DNA from 3 places in the Photobacterium kagoshimensis genome. Region 2 is predicted to be linked to each of the others. Evidence: riboswitches for the same ligand, from Rfam matches in the RefSeq annotation. Region 2 holds a riboswitch; each other region holds the start of a gene.
What was found. A riboswitch is a leader RNA that binds a small molecule or an ion and turns the genes downstream of it on or off. The one in region 2 is predicted to bind lysine.

Region 1 (7,190 bases), on a different contig from region 2:
GCGGCAGGCCTTGGATCACTTCTTTTGAAAAGATCCAACCAGCAGAAGCACAAAACGTTGTAAAAAGCAGTAAAAACTCAGCGCGTCTTTCAAGTGTCATTAAATGGTTTATCTCATACAAAAAAAGCGTCACGAGGAATAACGCGCATTGTATGATGATTTGGTAAAAACACGATTAGTTTCACGATGAACCGAGTGATTAATCACAAAGATCATCACATTTTATGCCTCTGAACATTCACGCTGAATACCCAAATATCTTGTGATCAGTTTACATGCCAGGAAAAGTCTCACTGCGCATAAACTTTATACATTGCGACGACATTTCACTTGCTATATTTGAAGGTATAGACGTATTCCAAAACGGTTTAGTGCATCTATCCTTAATTTTGTATTTTCATCTCATCATGTTTTAGCCTTATACGGCAGCCTAGTTTTTCACTCGCCTTCATAGCAAAATATTGTACAACTAACATTAAGGCCGTCACTAATGACGTAATCAGTAAGATAATAGCTATATCACTGCCAAAAAGGGATGATATCTCATAAAGTAACCCCATTACGGACAACACTAAGTACGCAAAAAACAGGCTAATAAACAAATGAAATAATAGCGCTTTCAACCTAGTATCAAAATCCATAATAGATGAACGCTTATAGCCAGAGTAATACCCCGTTATCATCACTGGTAGAATGAGGCTCAGGAAAGAATTTGAGCTTGATTCTATGCCTAAAAAAGTCGCGATCACTCCCCAAATAATGCCAGATACTATCGACACAGCTAGCAATAGGAACCCCACCCTCACCCAACTAGATTCAGGCTGATTAATGTGTGTATCAACGTCAAGTTCACTCATCTTTATTTCTCTACTCTTATTTATGAAATAATTAGAGCGGTATTAAACCAATTGAATATGATTAACACTAACCGATTTTTGCTCACTCACTCCTAAATATGAAAATTCGCTTTTCAATCTGTTACACACTTTTCAATCTGTTACACAATATAGGGCTCGGCCAATGCCACCTAAGCACGCCTGTTATGTGTAAACGTCATGTCTGCACTTTAGTCGATACAATGCAAATTATGCATACCATTCCTGAGTTTTATTCATTTGTTTCATTAACTAGGTTTCTTTAATATCCGCGCCTCGCAATTTCGCGTATGAGGCACTGATGTTTTCACAATCACTTTTTGCGCAGTTAACCCGTATGGTTTTACTGCTCATCATTACTCTTATTGGCGTTCATCATTGTCAGCCTTTGTTAGATGCACTTGCACAACATGCTGTTCATGCAGGTTGCCATCAATCAAACTCGGATTCACATACAGAGCACCACTAATGAGTATTTTTCGTTTTCCACTTTTAGTATGGATGGGAATAGGGACATTAATTTTTAGCCTTGGGATTAGGCAGTCATTTGGTATCTTCATGATGCCAATCTCAGATACATTTCAAACTGGCCGTGAGTTCTTTAGCTTTGCGATTGCCCTGCAAAACCTTCTATTTGGCATGTTCCAACCTTTTGTTGGCATGGCATCGGATCGCTGGGGACCACGACGTATCATCATGTTAGGTGCTGTTGCCTACGGCGCTGGCTTGTATCTCACGTCAATCGCGACTGAGCCAAGCATCTTGTATGTCACTATTGGTATGTTGGTGGGTTTAGGTTTAAGTGCTACTAGCTACGTGATCGTACTGGGGGCTATCGCACGCGTAGTACCTGCAGAGCACACAGCAAAAGCCTTTGGCTTAACGACCTCGGCAGGCTCGTTTGGTATGTTTGCGGTGATCCCAGGCGCGCAATCGCTATTAACCCATTTTGATTGGCAAACCGCATTACAAATTTTTGCCTTAGCTTGCTGTTTAATGATCGCTTTCGCGAGCTTTATGAAAACAGAAAGTGCTAACAGTAAAGGCGTGGTTGAAGATCCACAAACACTGAAACAGGCCCTGTCTGAAGCCTTCAGTCACAAGGGCTATTGGCTGATTCATGCGGGTTTCTTCGTATGTGGTTTCCACGTCATGTTTATTGCGACTCACCTGCCTAGCTATCTGGCTGATAAAGGTTTACCCGGTAATATTGCCGCGATGGCACTTGCCTATGTGGGTATTTTCAATATCTTCGGTTCGTACTTTTGGGGCGTGATGGGCGATAAATTTGATAAACGTTATGTGATGACTTCACTGTACCTTGTTCGTACTGTGGTTATTGCAGCCTTTGTCACTTTACCTGTGACTGAACACACCGCTGCTATCTTTGGTGGCGCCATTGGTTTTTGTTGGTTAGGTACAGTGCCATTAACATCTGGTTTAGTTCGTCAGATCTTCGGCGCACGCTACCTATCCACCTTGTACGGCTTGGTTTTCTTTACTCACCAAGTAGGCAGTTTCTTAGGTGCTTGGGTGGGTGGTCGTATTTACGACTATTACGGTTCATACGAGCCTATCTGGTGGTCGACGGTAGTATTAGCTTTCGTGGCGGCATTGCTTCACTTACCCATAAACTGTAAACCTGTTGCTCGCCTTCAAGCTGTATATGGCTAATATTTTTACAGATTGAACAATATTAAGCACTTGGCTGCATAATAATTTATGCAGCCAACATTTATTCAGCTTCATTTTCGTCTTCACTCACGCCCCTTTCACAACAACTCTGCGCACACTTTGTTGCTAAAAAGTACCTAAGTTATTCACAAAACGAACAATTCCCAATCGTCTATTTGATATATTTATCATCACAATCAAAAAAATTGCATTTAACTGTGAATAAAGCTGATTATTTGATGACTAAAATATTCAACCACATATAATACCAACACAAGGCATTTCATTGGTATAATGGAATTTGCCAACCCTAAAGTAGAGGCGCGCTGCCTAAGAGTATCCGAGCGGAGGGTGATTCCGTTGATGCCGGAGAAAGGAGCCAGCGCCGAAGTGACTGTTGCTATCAATCTCAGTCGCTGGGTCTGTGCCGAACAGGTACAGAACTGCCATAGGTTTTTACTATGGAGCGCTGCCAGAAGGGGTAACAAGTGATCGTTATTATGCTTCTTAGTTACTCGTCCTTTCGGTAGATCTCCACCTTATATGTTGTAGGTGAACTGAGATCATGAACCTTTTTGATTTTTCGGACTCTCTTTGGTCCGTATTGCCCGCTATGATTGCGGTCATTCTTGCTGTATCCACGCGCCGTGTTTTGCTGTCTCTCGGTACTGGTATTGCAGCGGGTGCATTAATGCTTAATCATTACTCACCGCTAGATGCCCTCCACTATTTAACAGACAAAGTCTTAGCCATTGTGTGGAGTAACGGTTCGCTAAATGGCGACAACGTGAATATGATTATCTTCATGTTATTGCTTGGGGCGCTAATTAGCTTAATGAGTGTCTCGGGCGCAACACAAGCTTTTGCCGATTGGGCATCGGTACGCTGTAAAGACCGCCGCAGTGCTAAGTCTCTTACTGGCTTAATGGTATTTGTTTTCTTTATCGATGATTTCTTCCACAGCCTGTCTGTTGGTGCAATTTGTCGCCCTGTGACAGACCGCTTCCAAATCTCCCGCGCTAAACTTGCTTACTTACTTGATTCTACCGCTGCTCCTGTTTGTGTTCTTATGCCTATCTCATCTTGGGGTGCGTACATCATCGCGCTTGTCGGTGGCATCATGGTGGCACATAACGTAACAGACCAAAGTCCTATCGCTGCATTTGTCGAAATGATGCCAATGAACCTGTACGCGGTATTTACCTTAGTTATGGTTGTGTGCGTTATTTTCTTCCAGCTAGATATCGGCCCTATGCGTAAGCACGAAGCTTGGGCGTTAGAAGGCAAACTTTGGGATGAATCACAAGGTAAACCAACGGGCCTAGATGTTGAAGTACCTGAAGATGCTAAAGGCGGCATGATTGATATGGTATTGCCGATCTTCACGCTAACCGCTGCCACTGTCTTTTTCATGGTGCAATCTGGCGCAGCAGTACTTGCTGATAAGGGTGAAGTATTTAGTGTTATCGGTTCATTTGAAAATACTAATGTTGGCTCGTCACTGGTCTACGGTGCGATTTGTAGCTTAGTGGTTTCAATTGGTTTAGCACTACGCTTAAAAATGAGTGCAAACACTTGGCTAAAAGCTGCACCGCAAGGTATCTCTGCGATGATGCCTGCGATTGTTATTTTATTCTTCGCATGGACCATTGGTGCCGTTGTACGTGACATGCAAACCGGTATTTACTTAGCATCAATGGCTAACGGCAATTTACCTATCGAGCTATTACCTGCGCTGGTTTTTGTTTTATCTTGTGCTATGGCGTTTGCAACAGGTACAAGCTGGGGTACGTTCGGTATCATGCTGCCACTAGCAGGTGATATTGCAGCTGCAAGTGACATTGCGATGCTACTTCCAATGCTGTCTGCGGTGCTTGCTGGTGCGGTATTTGGTGACCATAGCTCCCCTATTTCCAGTACCAGTATCCTTTCTGCTACAGGTGCAGGTTGTCACCACATGGATCACGTCATGACACAGCTGCCATACGCATGTTCTGTCGCGTTTGGCGCACTACTGGGCTACCTTGCTATCGGTTACACCCAGTCTGCATGGATTGGTGTAGGCGTGAGTGGCTTATGGTTCTTAGCCTTCTGTATCTTTGCAGTACGAAAATCTCAACCTGCTATGGCCGCAGAGCCTGTGACTAACTAATCACACGACGACAAATATAAAAAAAGAGCAAAGCTATAATGGCTTTGCTCTTTTTTTTGCGGCCACAGTAAACCTATCCCCCCTCTCACTGTCTCCTCTCTCTATCTCCTCTCTTCCCGCCAAAAACTGGCACAAGCTACATCATTCTTTTTCAGTCTTACTGTATTTCAGTATCCGTTGATTTCAGCATCAATAGATTGGATTACAGAAACGCGCTATTTCGTAAACACCAACACAAGGTCGCCAGCACCTGCGGTAGGGTAAAAACAAGTAATAACGCTATTCATCGCGCTTAGGCAACCTTAGCTCCTAGACTACCTTAACCCCTAGACGAGCCGACTCCACCCATAAAAAATGCCAGTCAGCAAAACTGACTGGCATTTTGATTTTTATGCTAACTCGTTTCTAGTACGAGTAATCACACTACAACATGGCTAGCGATTAAAGGTGCTCACCACGACGTAGTGCATCGATACGTTTTTCTAGCGGTGGGTGTGTCATGAATAACTCAGACAGTGACTTTTTACCGTTAATACCAAACGCCATCATCGAACCTTCAAGCTGTGGCTCTTGGCTCATTTTCAAGCGCTCTAGGGCAGAAATCATCTTCTGCTTACCCACTAGGTGAGCAGAGCCCGCATCCGCTTTAAATTCACGATGACGGCTGTACCACATGGTCAAGATGCTCGCCAAGAAGCCAAACAGTACTTCCATGATAGAAGACACGATAAAGTAGGTCATGTAGCTACCACCTTCACCCTCTTCATCATTACTATTAACGCCACTGATCACGCCAGCAACTAAACGAGAGACGAAAATAACAAAGGTATTCACGACACCTTGCATTAACGTCATTGTCACCATGTCACCATTGGCGATATGGCTGATCTCGTGAGCAAGCACAGCTTCAGCTTCATCACGTGTCATGTTGTGCATCAGGCCAGTAGATACCGCTACTAATGAATCATCACGCTTAGCACCTGTCGCAAAAGCATTAATGTCAGCGGAGTCATAAATCGCCACTGTTGGCATACCAATGCCCGCTTGTTGTGCTTGACGAGATACAGTTTCCATTAGCCAATGCTCTGTCTCATTACGCGGATGTTCAATAACTGAACCACCCACAGAGCGCAACGCCATCTTCTTCGACATGAATAGAGAGAATAGCGAGCCACCAAAACCAAACAATGCCGCCATAACAAGCAAACCTGAAAGGCTACCTGGCTGCATACCTGTGACAGCATAAACAATGTTCAAGACGACACTGAATACCAACATAACGGCAAGGTTGGTTGCCAAAAACAATGCAATTCGCTTCATATTTTTAGTTTTCTCCAATAAAAGAAGCTTCAACAGCTTTATTGTTAAATGCCATAACGCCTTCCTGCTACGCGCCAATTGCGTATGCGTAAAAAGCATTTAACGATTTATCTATATAGTATGGTCGATCAAAGTGATTACAAGGGAAAGTCTCAAATTGTTACTTTTCGTTAGCTAGTATACATTTTTGATATGACCATTGAGGAATAGCTCATTGTATAGAAAGAGTTTTCTGTACAACAACACATATTAAGACTAAGTTACAAATTAACCATTACTTTTGGTTAAACACTAAACAAAGTGTTTTTTTATTAGTATAAGACCTTAGTCGTATTGCATAGATCATACTAGTTAGCTATTGTCGCTATGTATTAAGCGAATGTCATATCTATCAAGGAGGAAAAATGGCAGACCAAGAGAATTACCAAGTTGCAATTGATATCCTTCGCTGTCATCTGGGCATGACAGCAGATGAAGCACACAAAGAACTTGGTTTAGATCAGTCGGGCAAACCGCAGTTGTCTTCAACGCAAGAAGCGCTGATTGGTTTAACACAAGACTAATCAAGCTCTGTATTTCAGCGTTATAACTTGCTCAGGTGAATCCCCTGCCATTAGCGGGGGATTTTTGTATTTGCATTCCTAAGGCTTAGCCATTCTAGCAACTCGATATGCTCTCTGCTGGGTTCATTTCAGCGCATGACAGAAAGTGTCGGAAATGTTCAATCTGTCTCGCGCGTTATTCACTATCATAACCTTGTAATTCCAATTATAAGGTTAACAACATTGTCTACTCTCTCTCTGAAAACAGGCCTACCTGTTGCGTTAACACCAACGCTGAATATTTCATTAATTGCTCAAAACGACTTGCCAGACATCATCGACATGCTGGGTAACCCTGCGGTGAATGAATTCCTTTTTTTTGCACCAGCGCCCATTGACGTTTACGAAGGTTTTTTTGGCCCAATTATTGAAGAGACACAAAATGCAATCGCTACAGGTGAATGGCCAGAGCATCTTACTATCGTGATTCGAGACACAAGTGGCACCTACATGGGAATGGCTGGTCTACCATCGGTAATGTTCTTAGAAGGCAACTTCGAACTTGGCTATCAGCTGGCAGAGCACGCATGGGGACAAGGCATTGCAACACAAGCCGCACAATACCTA
Region 2 (7,190 bases):
TGTGTATATACTTGAAAGCCAGAGCCCGTTGCTCTGGCTTTTTTGTTATGTTTATCAATAGCGTGAGCGGGTTCACTAAGTTGAAGTTCATTTCGAAAAAATACGTATTAGGGATAGCTTTTAAGATGATTATCATCAATTCGAATTGAAACTTGTATCGGTAGAACATTCATCTTGGATGGGTTATTGCATTAATAATCGAGTTAACAATACTTTCCCCCTACATTTTTAACGAGCCGAGCAGCTAATTGCAATTCTTTTGAGCTTGGCGGTGGTGGGGAATTAGGTGATAGAGGGGGAGGACTTGAGAGAAAGCGAACATATTGGATCCTCAGACATAAAAAAACCCAGACAATGCTGGGCTTTTATCAAGAATAAGAAATTAAATTTCGAATTCTTCTAGAGAGCGACCTTGGTCTAGTGCAGTTTTAAGTGCTGAAGGTGTACGGCCTTGACCTGTCCATGTTTTTTCTTCGCCGTTTTCGTCAACGAATTTATATTTAGCAGGACGTGCAGCACGTTTTGCTTTTGGCGCTTTAGCACCAGCTAGAGAACCCAATAGTTCTTCTGGGTCGATACCGTCTGCTAGAAGCATTTCACGGTATTGGTTTAGTTTCTCTGTGCGTTCTTTTTCTTTTGCAATTTCTTCAGCTTCAGATTCTTCACGCTCAGCAACGACTGTTTGAAGTTTCTCAAGACCTTCTTGAAGTTGCTCTAGAGTATATTCACGAGCAAGAGCGCGAAGGCTACGTAGGTTTAATAGTGCTTTTAATGCGTCAGACATTTTTTATTTCCTGTTCATTTAAACTGGCTTGAAATAAGAATAGCAGTCAAGTGTTAATAAATGCAATAGTAATACTTCATCTCTAATTTGCCAAACAAATTATTAATTAAAGTTATTAATAATTATTAATTTTAGGTTTTTTACGCTTTTTAGTAATTAGTTTTATGTTGTTTTAAAGTAAATGTGACCCAGCTATAAAATTGAATGAATAATAGAGGAAATTCCAAACATGGCACTATTACTTACAAAACACGCCATGGGGTTGTTCGTTTTTTGAGCTTGATGGTAAAATTATTCACTGTTTATGTTAAAAAATGCACGCTAACTTATTGCATCTTTGGTTTGATTCCGTAGAATGGTTTGTACCTTCTAAAGGGTAGAGGTGCATTGTCTATAAGTAATTTGCTGGAGGTGATTCCGTTGATAGCAAATGAAAGGAGCCAATGCCGAAGTGAGAAAGGGCTGTCAAACCTTCTTGCTGGGGTTGTCATCGAATAGGGTCAACACTGCCATAGTATATAATTACATTAACTATGGAGCGCTACTGTGGGGTCAGGGAGTTTTCTACTCTCTATATAGGCATCTCATCATGGCACACTTGTGTCAGCAGTAGATCTCCAACCAGGATCGGTTGTAGTAGAGATCATGAATATTGTAGATTTTTCAAATTCCTCCATTTCGTTATTGCCCCCATTGGTGGCATTAGGTTTAGCGATTTTAACGCGTCGCGTTTTACTTTCGCTTGGTATGGGTGTTGCCCTAGGTGCACTATTACTAACAGACTTTTCATTCACACATTCAGCAAGTTACATTGGAACAACGGTTAAAGGTTTATTCATCGATGATGGTGCAATAAATAGCTGGAATATGAGCATTGTTGCTTTCCTTATCTTATTAGGAATGACAACCGCATTGTTAACCTTGTCGGGCGGTACGCGTGCTTTTGCCGAATGGGCGCAAACACGCATTAAGACTAAACGTGGTTCTAAGCTTCTTGCTGCATTTTTAGGCGTATTCATTTTTGTAGACGACTATTTTAATAGCCTAGCTGTGGGGGCAATTGCTCGTCCTGTCACTGATCGTTACTATGTTTCACGTGCGAAGCTGGCTTATATCCTTGATTCTACAGCAGCGCCTATGTGTGTTCTTATGCCAGCATCAAGCTGGGGGGCATACATTATTACGATTATCGGTGGTATTTTAGTTTCACACGGTGTTACTGAATATTCAGCATTAAGCGCATTTATGCAATTAGCACCAATGAATTTTTATGCTGTCTTTGCTTTGCTGATGGTGTTTGTTGTGTCTTGGTTCCAAATTGATGTGGGTCCAATGCTTAAACATGAATTAGAAGCGAGCCGTGGTCATGGTTTTGATGAGGGTGATGACGATAAGAAAGCGAAAGACCTTAATGATGAATTAGAAATTGAAGAAAGTACCAATGGCCGTGTTTCGGATTTGGTACTGCCTATTATTGCACTGATTGTGGCAACCTTCTTCTTTTTGATCTTTACAGGCTACCAAGCACTTGCAGCAGACGGTATTGCATTTAACTTATTAGGTGCATTTGAAAATACCGATGTGGGCGCATCGTTATGCTACGGTGGTGCTATCGGTCTGATTTTTGCGTTAATTCCTGTTATCCGTCAACGTATTCCAGCCTCAGATGTCGCGAGCACTTTATGGATTGGTGCTAAATCTATGTTTGGTGCAATTCTTATTCTGTTATTCGCTTGGAGTATTGGTAGCGTAATCGGCGATATGGAGACAGGTAAATACCTTTCTACATTGGTTCAAGGTAATGTAAACCCAATGCTACTGCCTGTTATCTTATTTGCGCTTGCTGGTGTGATGGCATTCTCGACGGGGACCTCTTGGGGGACGTTTGGCATTATGCTGCCAATTGCAGGTGATTTGGCTGGAGCAACAGATATTGCGCTTATGCTACCAATGTTAGCCGCTGTATTAGCGGGGTCTGTATTTGGTGATCACTGTTCTCCAATTTCAGATACAACGATCTTGTCTTCAACGGGGGCGCGTTGTCACCACATTGATCACGTACAAACTCAGTTACCATATTCACTTTCAGTTGCTCTGGTTGCCGCAGTTGGTTTCCTTGTTCTTGGCTTTACTGATTCTCTAGCGGTTTCTTTCCTTGCTGCTACATTAGCCTTCATTGTGGTTTGTGCAGTGTTAGGTTGGCTATCTCGCCGCCGTTTATCATCGCCAGTGAATGTGTAGTATTAGATTTCAGTGATAAGGTGTCAGTTGTCATTAAGTACAGCTAACAGTTTGATTAATTAAAAACCAGCACAGTGATGTGCTGTTTTTTTTTGCACAATATTTTGCTTAGCTAATGAATGGCATTGGCCTAAAGTCGCAAAAACTTATGTCTATCGGCGAGTGTTACTTTAATTGTGATCATATTTTATGTAGCATCTCGCCCGCACTTTCTTTACCCAGATGACTAGGGAAGCCTCATGGCCCAGATGTACTTTTATTACTCTGCGATGAACGCAGGTAAATCGACCACGTTACTTCAATCTTCATTTAATTATCGCGAACGTGGTATGACCCCCGTTATTTTCACTGCGGCAATTGATGATCGTTTTGGTAAAGGAAAAGTAACATCGCGTATTGGTTTGCAAGAAGAAGCTGAGCTTTTTACCAGCGATGATAACTTATTTGATCGCATTGCGACGATTCATGATGGTCAGCGTATCGACTGTGTATTGATTGATGAATGCCAATTTTTGAGTAAAGAACAAGTATATCAATTAACCGAAGTCGTCGATAAATTACATATACCTGTATTATGCTATGGTTTGCGTAGTGATTTTCGTGGTGAGTTATTTGAAGGTAGTCGCTACTTATTATCTTGGGCTGATAAATTGGTTGAGTTAAAAACAATTTGCCACTGTGGCCGTAAAGCCAATATGGTGATTCGCCAAGATGAAACCGGTCGTGCAATTGCCGATGGCGATCAAGTGGTTATTGGTGGCAATGATCGCTATGTATCTGTATGCCGTAGACACTATAAAGAAGCGTTAGGCCGTTAATCACTTCAGATGACATGATTTAATAAAAAGCCCGCAACAGACTCCCAATCGTTGGACGTCATTTAGTTGCGGGCTTTTTGCTATTTAATATTCAAAGGTGCGTTTATCTTCATTTTTGTTACTTATTGTGGCGCTCTTCTAAACGTTTAGTAATGTCTGCCAGTGATAAACCTTGGTCTTGCAACAATACAATTAAGTGATAAAGCAAATCAGCAGATTCATTGACTAACTCCGCTTTGTCACCCGACGTTGCCGCAAGCGCGACTTCAACGCCTTCTTCGCCCACTTTTTGCGAAATACGTTTGGTGCCACGGGCGTATAAACTGGCAGTGTAAGACGACTCGGGATCACTATCTTTACGACTTGCCAAGACCTGCTCAAGTTGATGAAGAAACACCAAAGCAGGCTGCTCTGCGGGTATGCCATTTTTATTATCAAAGCACGTTTGTGTTCCTAAGTGGCAGGTTGGGCCCACAGGATTCACTTTTACCAATAGGGTATCTTGGTCGCAATCGAGATCGATGCTCTTGAGCTCAAGTACGTTGCCTGATGTTTCCCCTTTAGTCCATAAGCGTGATTTAGTGCGAGACCAGAAGGTAACTTGGCTTGTTTCTAGTGTTTTAGCGAGGGCTTCAGTATTCATGTACCCCAGCATGAGCACTTGGCCGCTGGTGTTATCTTGTACGATAGCCGGAATTAATCCGTCGACTTTTTCCCAATTAATTGCGTTATTTAAATCTAACGTCGAGGCTGCATTCATAGTCGGATCTCCACTGCTTGTTCTTTAAGGTACTGCTTCAGCTCGCCAATATTGATGATTTGTTTGTGAAAGACTGAAGCGGCAAGTGCGCCATCTACGTTGGCTTGCTTGAAAGCATCGGCAAAGTGCACCATTTCACCCGCGCCGCCAGAGGCGATTAATGGCACTTTACAAACCTCACGCACCATGTTGAGTTGTGTAAGATCATAGCCATTACGAACGCCATCTTGGTTCATCATGTTCAACACGATTTCACCCGCGCCGCGGCGTTGCACCTCTTGTACCCAGTCACGGGTTTCCCACTGGGTGGCTTTGGTACGTTTTTCATCACCAGTAAATTGGTACACCTGGTATTTATCGGTTTCGGCATCAAAGTAAGAATCAATCCCGACCACGATACATTGCACCCCAAATTTATCGGCAAGTTCAGTGATCAATTCAGGTTTAGCGAGTGCGGGGGAGTTAATCGATACTTTATCGGCACCGAATTGTAATATACGGCTGGCATCATCAGCTGATTTGATCCCACCAGCGACACAGAATGGAATATCAATGACTTCGGCCACGCGTGCCACCCAGCTTTTATCGACCACTCGACCATCGCTAGATGCGGTAATATCATAAAAGACCAACTCATCGGCGCCTTCTTCAGCATAGCGTTTGGCGAGGGGCACTATGTCGCCAATGATTTCGTGATTACGAAACTGCACCCCTTTCACCACTTGGCCATCACGTACATCTAAACAAGGTACGATACGTTTTGCTAGCATGTTGCTTACTCCTTGTTTAGTTTGCCCAACATTGGAAGGCATCATCGGCGGTGAATTTACCATCGAGCAGTGCACGGCCGACAATGACACCTGCCACGCCACTGCCTTTTAAAGCCGCAATATCATTCAGGCTGCCAATGCCGCCTGATGACTGAAATTGGATTTGTGGGTATTGCGCGCATAAATCGACATAGAGGTCGACATTCGAGCCTACAAGCGTGCCATCTCGGGAAATATCGGTGCACAGTACATGTTGTAAGCCGACCGTTAAAAAGTCCTCAATCAGCGCTTCGATACTCACCCCTGAATCTTCCTGCCAGCCAGAAACTGCCACATGACGGTTACCTGCCTTATCTATGTTGACGTCCAGTGCGAGTACTATGTGTTCCGCCCCGTACTTTTCAATCCAGCTTTTAACCCGTTCGGGCTGTTTAACGGCGGTAGAACCAATAACGACCCGTTCGGCACCAGCGTTAAGTAAATCGGCAACATCTTGCTCGGTACGGACACCACCACCGATTTGCACTTTGGCTGGGGTACTGGCTAATAAGCGGCTAATTAAACCCAACTGACGGGCAGACGTGTCCTTTGCCCCTGTTAAATCAACCAGGTGAAGCCAATTTGCGCCCGCTTGGTGGTAAAGGTCAAATTGTTCAACAGGATCGACTTTGTATTCTGTAACTTGGCCATAATCCCCCTGAAAGAGGCGGACTACTTGGCCATTAATTAAATCGAGAGCGGGAATTATCATCCTAAATCCTTTTATTACTTAATTATCAGCGATTTGTTTTTACGCTGACATTTCTAAGAAGTTCTTTATGAGTTGCGCACCAGCGTTACTCGAACGTTCTGGGTGGAACTGGACCCCGTAGTAATTCCCGCTTTGAATCGCGGCACTGAAAGCTTGGCCATATTCGCACTGTGCTATGGTGTAACTATCGTCATTAACAGGTATGGCGTAGCTATGAACAAAATAAAAGTAGCTGCCTGCTGGGATACCTTTAAAAAGAGGATGTCCCTTTGTTGGGGTAATCGTATTCCACCCCATGTGGGGTAACGGTAAGTCGCCTGTTTTTAACTTTTTAATGGTCGCATCACACAAACCCAGGCAGTTAACTAACGATGTACCGCTTTGCCCTTGTTCTTCTGAGAGGACGCCCAACAATTGCATGCCTAAACAGATGCCAAGTAATGGTTTATCGACTTGCTTAACCAACGAGATTAAACCGCGCTCTTGTAAGTTTTTCATCGCTTCACTGGCTGTACCCACGCCGGGTAGAAATAACTTATCTGCCCCAAGTACGACATCGCGATCTTTACTCACGGTAACGCTGTAACCGAGTCGTTCAATGGCAAAACGTACTGAAGATACATTGGCACAACCAGTATCTATAATGACGATCTTTTGATTGGTATACGCCATCACAGCACTCCTTTACTACTTGGTAACTCGCTACCATTGACGGCGATAGCTTGGCGTAGGGTACGACCAAAAGCCTTAAATAGGCTCTCGACAATGTGGTGATCGTTAGCGCCTGTTGATGATAAGTGTAAGGTGCATGCCAAGGTGTCAGTTAATGAGCGGAAGAAGTGGGGGACCATTTCAGTAGAAAGATCGCCCACCTGCTCACGGCTAAATTCTGCGTCGAATTTAAGGTAAGGACGACCAGACAAATCGAGTGCACATTGCGCTAAACATTCATCCATCGGCAGACTAAAACCAAAGCGGCCAATACCACGCTTATCCCCAAGCGCATCTTTTAATGCTTGGCCAAGGGCTAGGGCGGCATCTTCAACACTGTGGTGATCATCAATGT
Region 3 (7,190 bases), on a different contig from region 2:
GGATCGTTAATGCAGGGCAGTTGGCTATTTATGATGATCTACCTGATGAACTGCGCGAAGCTGTTGAGGATGTGATACTAAATCGCCGTTCAGACAGTACTGAGCGACTACTCGATATTTCTGGAAAATACCGTGATAGCGGCAAAGTGGAAGAAGACCGTAGTGCACAAGAGTGGCGAGGTTGGCCTGTTGAAAAGCGCCTTGAACACGCCTTAGTTAAAGGCATTACCGAGTTCATAGTTGAAGATACTGAAGAAGCGCGCACGAAGGCGAGTAAGCCACTTGAAGTAATTGAAGGCCCACTAATGTCTGGCATGAATGTGGTGGGTGATTTATTCGGTGAAGGTAAAATGTTTCTACCACAGGTGGTTAAATCTGCGCGTGTGATGAAACAGGCCGTTGCTCATTTAGAACCTTATATTAATGCGGAAAAACAAGCCGGGCAGACCAACGGCAAGATCTTACTTGCGACCGTTAAAGGTGATGTACATGATATCGGCAAGAACATTGTCGGGGTTGTTTTACAGTGTAATAACTATGAAATTATCGATCTCGGTGTCATGGTGCCATGTGACAAAATCCTCAAAGTAGCCAAAGAAGAAAACGTCGATATTATCGGTTTAAGTGGCTTGATCACCCCATCGCTTGACGAAATGGTACATGTAGCTAAAGAGATGGAGCGACAGGGTTTTGAGTTACCACTTTTGATTGGCGGTGCCACCACCTCAAAGGCGCATACCGCGGTTAAAATTGAGCAAAACTATCATGCGCCAGTGGTGTATGTGTCGAATGCCTCGCGCGCTGTCGGTGTCTGCTCTGCGTTATTGTCTGATGAGTTGCGACCTGCTTTTGTCGAGCGATTAGATAAAGAATATGACGTAGTTCGCGATCAACACAGCCGAAAGAAACCTCGTACCGCGCCTGTTACGCTTGAGCAAGCACGGGATAATTGTGTCGACATTGATTGGACGACGTATACGCCGCCAGTGCCCGTTAACCCTGGCGTGCATGTGTTTAAAGATTTCCCTATTTCTGAGCTGCGTCGCTATATCGATTGGACGCCATTTTTCATGACTTGGTCGTTAAGTGGTAAATATCCAACGATTTTACGTCATGAAGTTGTCGGTGAAGAGGCGCAGCGCTTATTTGATGATGCTAATACACTGCTGGATGAGATTGAGGCCAAAGGTATGATTAAGGCCAATGGTGTCTGTGGTTTATTCCCTGCGAATAATATTGGCGATGATATTGAAGTGTATACCGATGACACCCGTAGCAAGGTATTAACTGTCTTGCATGGTCTACGTCAGCAGACGCAGAAAACGAAAGGGGCGAATTACTGTTTGTCAGATTACATTGCGCCTAAAGCGAGTGGTCAGCCTGATTGGATAGGGGCTTTTGCAGTGACGGGCGGGATTGGTGAATACGACATTGCAGAGCAATTTAAAGATGCGGGTGACGATTATAATGCCATCATGATCCAAGCTGTTGCTGATCGATTGGCAGAAGCGTTTGCTGAGTGCTTGCATGAAAAAGTACGTAAAGAGCTTTGGGGTTTCGCCCCCGATGAAGCGCTGGAAAATGACGATTTGATCCGGGAAAAATACCAAGGTATTCGTCCTGCTCCGGGTTATCCTGCTTGTCCTGAGCACACTGAAAAAGGGACAATTTGGTCACTGCTTGAACCTGAAGCGAATGCAGGGATGACATTAACGGAAAGCTATGCCATGTGGCCTGGTGCCGCTGTATCGGGTTGGTATTTTTCTCACCCTGAATCGCGTTATTTTGCGGTTGCACAAATTCAGCAAGATCAAGTAGAAGATTATGCGCAACGTAAAGGGTGGACGCTTGAAGAAGCGGAGAAATGGTTAGGGCCAAACCTCTAATTTTAGATATTACCTACTACCTACGAAGCAAGAAAGGCACTCATGGAGTGCCTTTCTTATTTTTATCGATTACTGAGGCTTAATGTCTTTCGAATAATTGCTGGTGAAGTTGTTGCACGATAGGCTTCGCATTGTCTTGATCGATCAAGAAGCAGAGGTTGTGGGGACTGGCGCCATAGCAGACCATACGAAGCGGATATTGTTCGAGAGAGCCGAATACTTGACTCACAAAGCCTTGGGTATGGCTCATTTGGTTACCAATCAATGCGACTAGGCAGAGCCCTTGCTCGACTTCGACCCGACACCATTCACTCAGAGCTTCAATCGCCGCTTGTGGTAGGGTCGGTGCACCACCTGCGGTATCGGTTTGATCCAGAGTTAGTGAAACGCTGACTTCCGATGTGGTGATTAAATCGACCGAAATTTTATGCTCAGCCAAAATGCGAAATACTTCAGCGAGAAAACCGTAAGCATGGAACATATTCAGACTTGTAAGCGTCACCATGGTTTGGTTGCAACGTAGTGCTATTGCTCGAAAAAGCGGGGCATCGCTAACGGTTTGTCGAATCCAAGTCCCCCCTTGCTCTGGTGCTTTTGAGGAGCCAACAAAGACTGGGATTTGCTGGCGTATCGCAGGAACTAAGGTTGAAGGGTGAAGAATTTTCGCACCGAAATTTGCCATTTCAGAGGCTTCGCTAAAGCTGATTTCTTTTATGGGTTGCGCTTTGGCGGCAATGCGTGGATCTGTGGTGTACATTCCCGGTACATCGGTCCAAATTTCCAAGGTGGTTGCCTTGATAGCCTCTGCCATTAATGCGGCACTGTAGTCACTGCCACCACGGCCTAAGGTTGTGGTGTGGTTGTTTTCATCAGAACCAATAAAGCCTTGGCTGACGATAACCTGATGCTGTAACTGGCTGCGAAGGTGATCGTTACTGAGTTGACGAATTGCCGTTGGGTTGGGAATGGCTTTGCCATATTGACTATCCGTACGCATGACTTGACGAATATCAAATCGAATCGCATCAATACCTTGCTCTTGAAGGATTTGTGTAAATAAATGGGTCGAAAGTAGCTCTCCATTTGCCACTAGTTGATCGGTAATTGCTGCACTGGGTTGATCAATGGCTTGCTCTGAAAGTACTGCGATATTGTCTAATAGCTCTTGGATAGCAGCGGCAGGGACTTCAGGAGATTGAAGTTGCTCAAGCACGGATTGGTGGGTCTCGTGCAGGGTTTGGAGCCGCAGCTGACGTAGAGCGTTATCTGCAATGCCTTGGGATAACTCTACCAGTAAGTTGGTGACTCCAGAGCAGGCACTGATCAGTACTAAGCGTGTTGCGGGGCTATTTGCCACAATCTGGGCACTACGTTGCATTGCGTTGTAGTCGGCAACACTGGTACCACCAAATTTGGCAACGGTGAGTGCTAAAGGTGGTGTTGATGATAAAATCGGGCTCAAAACATGTCTCCTAAAAACAGCGTAACTATAGGAATCGAATGAAATAAGCGGGAGGTGCTGCTGGTAAGATAGCAGTATCAAACGGTAAGCGGATAGAAATCACGATAACCAGAAGCTCCCCATATTGCACCTTTCTTGATTCCATTCAAAAGGTGAAATATGACAGCCAGAAGGATTCAACCTTCAAGGCCGATACGCCCGATCCCCTACTTGGGCGTATCTCGGCGTTACTCCCCCTCTCGGTTTGGCATTGGGGTGGGGCCCCGCCAAACAAATACCTGGGTAACGCTCCTCTTCTGTTTTCACCTGCTGATAATACCAACAGGATGAACAAAAACTGAATAGCCATTGAATAGGATTTGTTATGATGTTGTCAATACATCAATGATTGATTATGCAAAAAAATTGAAATAACTTGTTAGAGCCTGTTCCATTGAGGAGCAAATCATTGTTGCGAGTTAATGAATGGAATTGGTATCAGTCTTTAATATAAGTGTTTCAGTGAAAGATAAACATCGACCCACTTCATTCTGATATATAACTAAACATAAGCATCAGAGACCGTCTAAGGAGAATGACAATGACAATAGGAAGCTTCTATCCACCTCAACGTACCCTCATGGGACCAGGCCCTTCCGATATTTACCCACAAGTATTACAAGCGCTAAGTCGTCCCACCGTTGGTCACTTAGATCCTACGTTTATCGGGATGATGGATGAGTTAAAGCAGTTATTGCAGTACGCATTTCAGACTGAAAACAGCTTTACGATTGCAGTTTCTGCACCGGGTAGTGCAGGCATGGAAGCGTGTTTTGTTAACTTAGTCGAACCGGGTGATAAAGTTATTGTGTGCCGCAATGGCGTATTTGGCGATCGTATGCGTGAGAACGTTATTCGCTGTGGTGGTGAGGCGGTTATTGTTGATAACGCCTGGGGTGAGCCTGTTGACCCGAATTTGGTCGAGCAAACATTAGGGCAGCATCCAGATGCTAAAATTGTTGCGTTTGTACATGCTGAAACCTCGACAGGCGCACTGAGTGATGCGCAGGCGATTGCTAAATTAGCGCGACAACATGATTGCTTAACCATAGTCGATGCCGTGACATCACTGGGTGGCGTCCCTCTGCTGGTGGATGAGTGGCAACTTGATGCAGTTTATTCGGGCAGTCAGAAGTGTTTATCGTGTGTGCCAGGGCTGTCACCACTGACATTCTCGCAACGTGCCATCGATAAAATAGAGGCGCGTACGACCCCTGTTCAAAGTTGGTTTCTTGATCAAAGCTTGGTGCTTGGGTACTGGAGTGGTGAAGGTAAGCGTAGTTACCACCATACCGCCCCTGTGAATAGTCTTTATGCTTTACATGAAGCGTTAGTGCTATTGCAACAAGAAGGGCTAGAGAACGCATGGCAGCGTCATCAAGATGCGCACCTCGCTTTGCGTGAAGGGCTTGAACAGCTAGGGATCACTTTTGTTGTCGCTGAGGAGCATCGCTTACCACAGCTAAATGCGGTCTATATTCCTGAAGGCGTCAATGATGCTGAGGTGAGAAATACCTTGTTGACTCGGTATAACCTCGAAATCGGTGCAGGGCTAGGGGCGTTAGCAGGTAAAGCGTGGCGTATTGGTTTGATGGGTTATGCGGCAAGAAATGAGAACGTTGCCTTATGCCTTAAAGCATTAGAAAGTACCTTGAAATAATCAAGTACAACTTAGATTTAAAAATGGCGACCACTATGGTCGCCATTTTTATAGGGGAAATCACCGAGAAAGGTTGAATGTGATTATTCGGTGGCTGGTGTTGCTGATGATGTTGCAGCCGACTGCTTACTCAAAGGTTGAACGGCGAGTGCATCACTAAAATCACCATTAGGAAATAAAAACTCAGCCTCTTGAAGGATTTGTTCAGCATGGTTTTCATCGCCTAATAAGCGATAAGACAAAATCAAATTGGCATACAGTTGCTCGCGTGGCCATGTTTTTGCTTTTACCGTTGCCCAACGAATGTACTCTTCGATTAACTCTGGCTTATTCAATGTTTGCGCTAATTCTAACTGAGGTTGGTGCAGCGCCCATTCATAGCGATGCTTCCATGCCCATGGATTATTGACCTTCATTAAATAATCAATATTTAGCGGTAACGTTGTTTCAAACTTTGTCAGCATACGACCTGAATAGAGCGTCGTGATCATATAACTACTCACGAGTAGCGGCACTAATAGGGCTGTAACCTTAATCCCTAATACGTAACTCAGCGGTTTTTTATTGTATTTGGCGGTGAGGTTATCTACCCAATAAATTAGGATGATAAAGATTACCCAATGCACCAGCGAGTGATAAAACGGGTACTCTAATTGGGTATGTAAGGTGATTGGGAAAAATAAAGCGACAAGCGCTAATTGCGTACCTTCACGAGCTTTACGTATTTTAAATACAACAGCGGCAGCCGCGAGCAGTAGTGCAATCAGTGGGACTATGCCTCCTTCGGCAGCCCAAAACGTTAACTCATTGTGTGGGTGATCCAGTGCGGGTAACCCTGCAGGTTGTGTAGGATCCGCTTGATGCCAACGTGCAGTCTGGGTGAGATAAGACACTTCAAACGTACCATAGCCATAACCTGTGAGAGGCTCCTTTCTGAACATGTTGATGGCTTGAGGGGTTATCGTGCTTCGCACATCTGATAATGTGATTTTATCGGTATTTGTCTCTATTTGTGAGTATTGTTCGACGGCATAAGACGTCGTTAGCCCGAGTACTATCATCAATAACCACATCCGCCACTGTGCTTTAGCGGCGAATTGTTTTAGGTACGGGATCAGTAATGCGACGCCAATCATTGCGCCAAGCCAGCCAGTGCGGGAGCTTAATACGATCAAAATAGGAATGATCAAGACTGGTGTAATCAGTAGCAGTAGTTGCTGGAAAGACCATTTACCACGGTACATTGGCATACGTGCCAGTAAATAACCAGACAGTACTAACCCTGTCGCCAAGAAACTTGCCATCACATTAGGTTGCTGGAAAATACCATGGGGACGACTTTTGCTTGGATCAAAACCAAAGGCATTCTGTGGCTCTATCCATAAATATTGATACCAGCCAAACAGGGTTTGCGTCAGTATCCCTAGCAAGATGAACCATAAAATGAGTTGACGACGGCTAGGGGTAAAAGCAAATTGCTGCAGGGCGATAAAGAATAAAAATCCAGCCCATAGCCCAATGATACGATCACTGGCTGCTGCAACGTCTGCGTTGCTGTAGAGCATAGGGATGGATAATAAAATGCAGCAAACGAACAGTACAAGCGTCAGTCGAGTATAGCGCCAAATGCGTTGACGACTGATTTCTAATAAACCGACACCAATCGCAAAGCTAAAAGGCATCCAGCTGGTGGCATTAAAGGAAAGCTCTAACCCTGAACCGCCAGGGTTATGCTGAAAATAGAGTAATGCATGCACAAACAGCGCACAAAGGGCCGCGAGAAAAGGTTTGACCAAAGGTTTACTGATCCCTGGTTGAGCGAGCCGGGTTCCTTGGATATGTAGCACTGTCATCTTACGTCCATTAGTGATCGTTTAAAGAGGCGATGTGGAGGGTCATAACCAAAAGCAGGCAATCGAATGATCACCTGCTTTGGCTTATGACATTATATAGTGGACTACTGAAGCGCTGGGAGCATTGGCTTTAAAAAGCGTGCGGTATGTGAGCCTTCGACTAATGCCACTTCTTCTGGTGTGCCAGTTGCAATAATTTTACCGCCACCACTGCCGCCTTCTGGGCCTAAATCGATGATCCAATCTGCCGTTTTAATGACATCGAGATTATGCTCGATCACCACTATAGT

Region 1: linked by a shared signal. The riboswitch ahead of L4C35_RS02660 (Na+/H+ antiporter NhaC family protein) and the one ahead of L4C35_RS04635 (Na+/H+ antiporter NhaC family protein) in region 2 are both predicted to bind lysine.
Region 3: linked by a shared signal. The riboswitch ahead of lysC (lysine-sensitive aspartokinase 3) and the one ahead of L4C35_RS04635 (Na+/H+ antiporter NhaC family protein) in region 2 are both predicted to bind lysine.

What each region holds. Positions count from the first base shown of each region.
Region 1 is NZ_JAKJSO010000008.1:464,928-472,117, forward strand. Features, by position in the region: gene L4C35_RS02640 (DMT family transporter) at 1-100, opposite strand, end outside; gene L4C35_RS02645 (hypothetical protein) at 384-857, opposite strand; gene L4C35_RS02650 (hypothetical protein) at 1,177-1,344, shown strand; gene L4C35_RS02655 (MFS transporter) at 1,344-2,549, shown strand; lysine riboswitch at 2,858-3,029, shown strand; gene L4C35_RS02660 (Na+/H+ antiporter NhaC family protein) at 3,115-4,701, shown strand; gene htpX (protease HtpX) at 5,143-6,021, opposite strand; gene L4C35_RS02670 (hypothetical protein) at 6,426-6,584, shown strand; gene L4C35_RS02675 (GNAT family N-acetyltransferase) at 6,807-7,190, shown strand, end outside.
Region 2 is NZ_JAKJSO010000009.1:278,790-285,979, forward strand. Features, by position in the region: gene L4C35_RS04630 (H-NS family histone-like protein) at 383-784, opposite strand; lysine riboswitch at 1,154-1,336, shown strand; gene L4C35_RS04635 (Na+/H+ antiporter NhaC family protein) at 1,430-3,025, shown strand; gene L4C35_RS04640 (thymidine kinase) at 3,265-3,843, shown strand; gene hisIE (bifunctional phosphoribosyl-AMP cyclohydrolase/phosphoribosyl-ATP diphosphatase HisIE) at 3,962-4,603, opposite strand; gene hisF (imidazole glycerol phosphate synthase subunit HisF) at 4,600-5,373, opposite strand; gene hisA (1-(5-phosphoribosyl)-5-[(5-phosphoribosylamino)methylideneamino]imidazole-4-carboxamide isomerase) at 5,390-6,124, opposite strand; gene hisH (imidazole glycerol phosphate synthase subunit HisH) at 6,164-6,796, opposite strand; gene hisB (bifunctional histidinol-phosphatase/imidazoleglycerol-phosphate dehydratase HisB) at 6,796-7,190, opposite strand, start outside.
Region 3 is NZ_JAKJSO010000017.1:4,971-12,160, forward strand. Features, by position in the region: gene metH (methionine synthase) at 1-1,886, shown strand, start outside; gene lysC (lysine-sensitive aspartokinase 3) at 1,966-3,339, opposite strand; lysine riboswitch at 3,453-3,652, opposite strand; gene L4C35_RS16145 (pyridoxal-phosphate-dependent aminotransferase family protein) at 3,929-5,047, shown strand; gene L4C35_RS16150 (PglL family O-oligosaccharyltransferase) at 5,131-6,900, opposite strand; gene uvrA (excinuclease ABC subunit UvrA) at 7,005-7,190, opposite strand, start outside.